2 linked regions of the Rubrivirga marina genome follow. The protein of the gene in region 2 binds, or shares a complex with, the protein of the main gene of each other region. Links are inferred from orthologs where the notes say so. Each region holds a gene or a part of one and is shown on either strand. Other genes may lie near its edges.

Region 1 (3,328 bases), 1.0 Mb from region 2 along the record:
TCACGTCGACGACGTCGCCCTTGATGCCGAGCGTGTCGTGGTCCTCGGTGAGGATGACTTTCATGTCGGTGTTGGTTGTCGGTGGTCGGTCCGCCGGTCGGCCGGTGGGGTCACCGGGGCCGGGCGCGCGGGCCGAGTCCCTACTTGACGTTGTCGGCGGCGAACGGGAGGAGGGCGACCTGACGGGCCCGCTTGATGGCCGTCGTCAGCTGGCGCTGGTACTTGGCCGAGACGCCGGTCATCCGGCGCGGGAGCATCTTGCCCTGCTCGTTGACGAACCGCTTGAGCGTCTCGACGTCCTTGTAGTCGATGTACTCGATGCCGGCCTCGCGGAACGGGCACTTCATCTGCGTGCTCGCGGCGCCGGGCGCCGCGATCCGCTGGAGGTCTTCCGGGTTGGAGGCGGCGACGAGGCGGCGGGCGACCTCGGGCGAGACGGCGCGCGGGGCGGGCTCGGAGCCCATCTGCTGCGCGGCCTGCTCGACGGCCGTCGGCGCGTCGGCGGACGTGGGGACCTCGGCGCTCTCGAGCGCGGCGCCGACGTTGGTCTCCTCGATCTTCGTGACCTCGGGGCCGTCGCCGTCGGCGGCGTCGGTGCCCGAGTTGGAGTTCTGGACTTCTGCCATCGTGTTGGGGGTCTCGGGTTAGGCGCGCTGGACGGGCGGCGCGAGCTTGGGGAGGTCCTGGCCCGACTGCTGGGCCTGGTAGTGCCGCTCCATCTTGGCGTCGTAGCGGAGGACGAGGTGGCGCATGATGTCGTCGTTGATGATCAACGCGCGCTCGATCTTGACCAGCCCGTCGTTCTTGCCGACCGGGAGGCGGAAGTTGACGACGACGTAGTAGCCGTTCCGCTTCTTCTCGATCGGGTACGCCAGCCGCTGGCTGCCGCGCTCCTCGACGTTCTCGACGTGCGCGCCGTTCTCGCTGAGGTACTGCGTCACGCGCTGGACGATGTCCTTCGTCTGGTCCTCGTTGAGGACCGGGTTGATGATGTACATCATCTCGTACATCGGGCCGTTCTCGGCCTGGGCCGGAGCCCCGTTGGCGTCTGCCATGGTGTCCCTGTGGGATACGGTGAGTGTCGTATGCCCGCGGCGCGCCGGGTTGTCTCCCCCGGAATCGGTCCTCCGCGAGCAGGGCGAACGTCCAACCTACCCCACCGTCGCCCCGAGGCGGGCGAAGCGGGGGCGAAGACGGGGTGGGAGAGCGGGCACGACCCGGCAGCTCCACCTCCCCGAGGGCACGCTGCCATGTCCCGGTTCCCCCTTCCCCAGTTCCCGGCGAGCGAAGCGCGCTACCCGTTCGCCGCCTCCTCCATGCGCGCCTCGCGGTCGGCGAGGGCGAGCGCCTTGACGATGGCGTCGAGGTCGCCGTCGAGGACGCCCTGGAGCGCGTGGTTCTTGTCGTCGCCCTCGAGGCGGTGGTCCGTCACGCGGCCCTGGGGCCAGTTGTACGTCCGGATCTTGCCGGAGCGGTCGCCCGAGCCCACCATCTCCTTCCGGGCCGCCGCGCGCTCGTTGTGGACGCGGTCGAGCTCGAGCTGGTAGAGCCGGCTGCGGAGCACCCGGAACGCCTTCTCCTTGTTCTTGATCTGGCTCTTCTCGTCCTGGATCGAGACCACGAGCCCCGTCGGCTCGTGCGTGAGACGGACCGCCGAGTCCGTGGTGTTGACCGACTGGCCGCCCGGCCCCGACGACCGGTACACGTCGACGCGGACGTCCTGCGCGCGGATCTCGACGTCGACCTCCTCGGCCTCGGGCAGCACGGCGACCGTCGCGGCGGACGTGTGGATCCGGCCCTGGCTCTCGGTCTGCGGCACGCGCTGGACGCGGTGGACGCCGGACTCGTACTTCATCCGCCCGAACACGTCCTTCCCCTTCAGCGCGAACGTGATCTCGCGGAACCCGCCGGCCGTGCCCTCGGACGTGTCCATAACCTCGATCTTCCAGCCCTTGCCGGCCGCGTACTTCTGATACAGCTCGAACAGGTCGCCCGCGAAGAGCGCCGCCTCGTCGCCGCCCGTCCCCGCCCGGATCTCGACGATCGCGTCGCGCGCGTCCTCGGGGTCCTTCGGCACGAGCTCCTCCTCGAGGTCCTTTGCCGCCGCCGCCAGCCGTTCGCGGACCTCCTCGAGCTCCACCCGCGCCATCTCGGCGAGCTCGCCCTCTTCCGAGGCCGCCATCTCCTTCAGCCCGTCGGCCTCCTCCTTGAGGTCCTTCCAGCGGCCGGCGGCTTTCACGGCCGGCTCCAGCGACGAGAGCTCACGGCCGAGCTTCGCGAGCTGGCCGGGGTCGCCGGCCACCTCGGGCGTCGACATCTCGGCCAGGACCTCCTGGTACCGAGCGAGCAGGTTGTCGAGGGCGTCGGTGTTGATCATCGGGTCGGCGGCGGCGGACCCGGAAGCTAGCCCCGCGCCGCGGCGGACTCCTCAGCCGGACGCGTCGTCGTCGCGCGAATCGTCTGAAGACTCGGCCCGCCCGCCACGTCGTCGAGGAGGACGTAGAGGTCGGCGCTGTCCCGGTGGCGGACCTCCACGAACGCGCCGCCGCCCGCTCGCACCAGCGGCACGACGGCCGAGGCGGGCAGGAGGCCGTCGCAGGGTGTCTCCGGCCCGATCCCCTCGACCTCGATCCGCTGGCGCTCGGCGTCGAACCGCGTCGACACGACGAGGCGGCGGTCGCAGCCCCGGTCCTCGACTGCCACAAGGCGGAGCCCGTACGCGCTCGCGTCGAGCGCCACGACCGACACCTCGACGACGCCCCGATAGGCCTCGGGCTGGTCACCGACCGCGTCGCACCCGACGACGTGGAGCGCCAGCGCGAGGCCGGTCAGCGCGAGGAGCACCCGCCTCATTCCGCCAGCGACGAGAACGACGTCCGGACCTCCCGGATGCCAAGCCCCGCGAACCCGAGGCGGATTTCGTACTCGTCCGTCTGTTGACCCTGCGACAGGAACACCCGGTAAGCGGCCCCGCCGATGTCGCGCGGGAGGTCGATCGCCACCTCCGCAGGGCCTTCGGCTGTTGCGCAGACGTCGCCGGCCGGCGGCAGCACGTCGCCGAGAGCGATCTCCAGTTCCCCATCGCCCCTATCCGCATCCGCCTCGATCCGGTAGCCGAGGCAGCCGTAGAGGTCGACCGTGCGGACCCGCAGGAAGGGGCCGTCTTCGTAACCGAGGTCGACGACGACGTTCCCCGGCGGCCCGACGGGCTCGGGGCCGACCGTATCACAGGCGACGAGGAGACCCGTGAGGGCGAGGACTGAGAGGAGACGCATGGCGGGAGGTGGAGGGCGTCTCAGGCTAGGCCGACCGCGACGCCTCCGAAATC
Region 2 (3,671 bases):
CCTCACGCCTCGGCCCGCACGCCTCCCCGATGAACCTTCCCACCGAGCGGCTCGTTCTGGCCTTCGGGTGTGGGATCGCGGCCGTGGCCTACCTCTACTGGACCCTCGAGGCGATCGACCTCGGCCTCGGGTGGACGTCCATCGCGTCGGCCCGGGCGGCGGTGGTCCTCGCCGGAACCCTCCTCCTCGCCCTCGTCCTCCGGGCTGCGGCCCGCGCCAACCCACCTCCAGACCCATGACCTCCGGAACCAACTACCGCTGGGTGACCGCCCTCATCGCGGCCCTCGTCGTCGGCCTCGTGGCCGCCATCGTCACACCGCGCTTCGGCGACTCCGACGGGGTCGACTGGCTGGTCACGATCGCGCTGGCCGTCCTGGCCGGCGCGCTCGTCGCGCTCGCCACCCGTGAGAAGACCGACGACGGCGCGCACATCAAGGACGACGTGCTCCCCTAGCGGAGCCCCTACGCCCGGCGCGCGTAGCTTCTGGAAGCCCTTCCGATTCTCCCCCCGTTCCCCATGACCGACCCGACCGACGCCCCCGTTTCCGCCTACGAGAAGCCGCCCGCCGACGGCAAGGAGGTCGACCCCCGCTGCGTCCCCCAGAACCTCGACGGCCCGCCCCCGATCGGCGACGAGATCGAGCCGCCGGACTACGACGAGGAGAGCCAGGAGAACTGGCGGTTCCTCTTCGAGCGCCAGATGTCGCTCTTGCCCGGCCGCGCCGGCGAGGCGTACATGGAGGGCGTCGAGACGCTCGGCATGACGAACCGTGAGATCCCGCACCTCCGCGACCTCTCGCGGCGGATGGAGGAGGCCGCCGGCTGGCGGATCGCCCGGATCCCGGGCCTGCTCCACGAGCGCGACTTCTTCGGCCTGCTCTCGGACCGCGTCTTCCCCTCGACCGACTACATCCGTCGGAAGGACGAACTCGACTACACGCCGGCGCCGGACTGCTTCCACGATATGTTCGGCCACATGCCGATGCTCTGCGAGCCGGCCTTCGCCGACTTCTACCACCTGTTCGGGCAGAGCGCGCTCCACGCCGAGGGCGTCGACCGCCAGTCGCTGGAGCGACTCCACTGGTTCACCGTCGAGTTCGGGCTGATCAAGCAGGAGGTGGGCGAGCGGATCTTCGGCGCCGGCATCCTCTCGTCGAAGGACGAGGTCCAGCACGCCCTCAGCGACGCCGTCGAAAAGGTCCCGTTCTCGGTCGACGCCGTCATCGACCAGGACTACGACGTGTGGCACCTCCAGCCGAAGCTGTTCGTGCTCGACTCGTTCGAGCAGCTCGAGACCGACTTCCGCGCCTGGGCCGACTCGCGCGGCCTGCTCCCGGCCGACGCCTGAGCCCGTCGCTCGAGCCCACTCCGCCCGCCTCGGGGACGCCGCCGAGGCGGGCGGCCTGCTCATGGACCGACTAGAGGCCACCGTTTCGGGACGCGTCCAGGGCGTCGGGTTCCGGCGCTACGTCCAGCGGTGGGCGCGGAAGCTGGACCTCGCGGGCTGGGTGCGGAACGAGCCCGACGGGACCGTCCGCCTCGTGGCCGAGGGCGACGCCGAGGCGCTCGACCGCCTCACGCGTCTCCTCTGGGGCGGGCCGCCGCCAGCCGACGTGGCGTCGGTCGACGCGGAGAGGGGGAAGGCGACAGGATCGTTCGACGGGTTCGACGTCCGGTACGAGCGGTAGGCCCGCGGGCGTATCCTCCGTGCGAGCCCCCTGTCCGAATGACCCGCCGCGCTCTGCTCGACGACGCTGTTGACCGGCTGGCCGCGGCCGGCATCGAGGACGCCCGCCGCAACGCCGAGTGGATCGTGGAGGAGGCCACCGGGGCCGACCGCGCCGCGCTCTACGCCCGGCCCGACGTGGTGGTCGAGCCCGTCGAAGTGGCGCTCGTGGCGCGCTACGTCGCCCGCCGCGCCTCTGGCGAGCCCGTCCAGTACGTCCTGGGCCACACCGACTTCTACGGGCTCCGGGTGGCCGTCACGCCCGACGTGCTGATCCCGCGGCCCGAGACGGAGGAGGTCGTCGAGGAGGCGCTCCGCCGGATCCGGGACGCCGAAGCCCCGTGGGTCCTCGATGTGGGAACGGGCAGCGGCGCGATCGCCCTGGCCGTCAAGCACGAACGGCCCGACGCCGAGGTTTTCGCCGTCGACGTGTCGGCTGGCACCCTCGCCGTGGCCGCCTCGAACGCCGACCGCCTCGGCCTCGACGTCACCTTCGTCGAGTCCGACGCGCTGCGGCCCCAGTTCGCCGCCGACGTTCCGCCGACGTTCGACCTCATCATCTCGAACCCGCCCTACGTGCCCGAGGCGGAGCGGCCCGGGCTCCAGGTCGAGGTCCGCGACCATGAGCCTGCGTCCGCGCTGTTCGTCCCGGACGCCGACCCGCTCGTGTTCTACCGCGCCCTCGCCGGCCACGCCGACGCGCTCCTCCGCCCCGGCGGCTGGCTCGTCGCCGAGACGCACGCCGACCTCGGCGGCGCCGTCGGCCAGCTCTGGACCGAGGCGGGCCTGGTCAAGGTGGAGGTCCTGCCCGACCTCGCCGGCCGCGACCGGATCGCCGTCGGCCGTCAGGCCGCCCCGACGAACACGCGAGCGACACGGGGCGTCGCGTAGAGCGTGTGGCCGAGGACGAGCGGGAGCGTGCCGGCCCGCTCCCGCGTGACCGAGGCCTCCAGACGCTCGCCCGTGTCGTGCCGCTCGAGCTCGACCCGCACGAGCGGCCCGACCGCGCTCACGCCGCGGAGGATCACCGCGAGCGACGGCTGGGCCGGCGCCTCGGCGCTGAGGTCGAGGTCGTGAGGGCGGACGAACGCGACGGCCGCCGCCGTCTCCGTCTCGGCGTGGTCGGGGAGGGCGAACCGGACGCCCGCGACGTCGGCCTGCCCGTGGTGGACGACGCTCCGCATCGGGTTGACCTCGCCGAGGAAGTGGACCACGAACGGGCTCGCCGGCCGGTCGTAGACCTCCGTCGGCGCGCCGACCTGCTCGACGCGGCCGGCGTTCATGACGGCCACGCGGTCGGCCACCTCGAGCGCCTCCTCCTGGTCGTGCGTCACGAACACGCTCGTCACGTGGAGCTCGTCGTGGAGGCGGCGGAGCCAGCGGCGGAGGTCGCGGCGGACCTGCGCGTCGAGCGCACCGAACGGCTCGTCCAGGAGGAGCACCTCGGGCTCGACGGCGAGGGCGCGGGCGAGGGCCACGCGCTGGCGCTGCCCGCCGGAGAGCTGGCTCGGGTACCGGTCGGCCGTCCAGTCGAGCTGGACGAGCCCCAGCAGGTTCATCACGCGCTCGCGGATCTCTCGCTTCGGAGGCCGTGTCCGGCGCGGGCGCACCGTCAGCCCGAACGCCACGTTCTCGGCGACCGTCATGTGCCGGAACAGGGCGTAGTGCTGGAACACGAACCCGACGCGGCGCTCGCGGACCGGCCGCCGCGTGGCGTCGGCGCCGTCGAACCGGAGGGACCCGGCGTCGGCGGCCTCCAGCCCCGCGATGATGCGGAGGAGCGTGGTCTTGCCGCACCCGCTCGGGCCGAGGAGGGCGACGAGTTCGCCCGACGGGACCGTCAGGCTCACGTCGTCGAGGGCGGTGAAGGCGCCGAAGCGCTTGCTGACGTGGTCGATCTGGATGCTCATGCGGGGGCCTCGGTGGTGGCGAGCAGGGGGCGCTC

What was found.
Region 1: the proteins of prmC (region 2) and prfA are in contact, whole or in part, in a crystal structure (PDB 2B3T), measured with the Escherichia coli proteins. The link is inferred for Rubrivirga marina from one-to-one orthologs.

What each region holds. Positions count from the first base shown.
Region 1 is NZ_MQWD01000001.1:3,776,142-3,779,469, forward strand. The notes cover bases 337-3,328. They hold prfA (peptide chain release factor 1), read right to left. Parts: upstream 2,378-3,328; coding sequence 1,295-2,377; downstream 337-1,294. Other genes in these bases: rpsR (30S ribosomal protein S18), read right to left, coding at 337-464; rpsF (30S ribosomal protein S6), read right to left, coding at 645-1,055; BSZ37_RS16110 (hypothetical protein), read right to left, coding at 2,404-2,844; BSZ37_RS16115 (hypothetical protein), read right to left, coding at 2,850-3,275. Also shown: rplI (50S ribosomal protein L9), read right to left, coding at 1-64; more of rpsR, read right to left, coding at 141-336. UniProt on the Escherichia coli protein: Peptide chain release factor 1 directs the termination of translation in response to the peptide chain termination codons UAG and UAA.
Region 2 is NZ_MQWD01000001.1:2,744,454-2,748,124, forward strand. The notes cover bases 673-3,671. They hold prmC (peptide chain release factor N(5)-glutamine methyltransferase), read left to right. Parts: upstream 673-1,726; coding sequence 1,727-2,617; downstream 2,618-3,671. Other genes in these bases: BSZ37_RS11415 (phenylalanine 4-monooxygenase), read left to right, coding at 673-1,348; BSZ37_RS11420 (acylphosphatase), read left to right, coding at 1,410-1,688; BSZ37_RS11430 (sulfate/molybdate ABC transporter ATP-binding protein), read right to left, coding at 2,572-3,636; cysW (sulfate ABC transporter permease subunit CysW), read right to left, coding at 3,633-3,671. Also shown: BSZ37_RS11405 (hypothetical protein), read left to right, coding at 30-239; BSZ37_RS11410 (hypothetical protein), read left to right, coding at 236-454; more of BSZ37_RS11415, read left to right, coding at 518-672. UniProt on the Escherichia coli protein: Methylates the class 1 translation termination release factors RF1/PrfA and RF2/PrfB on the glutamine residue of the universally conserved GGQ motif, i.e. on 'Gln-235' in RF1 and on 'Gln-252' in RF2.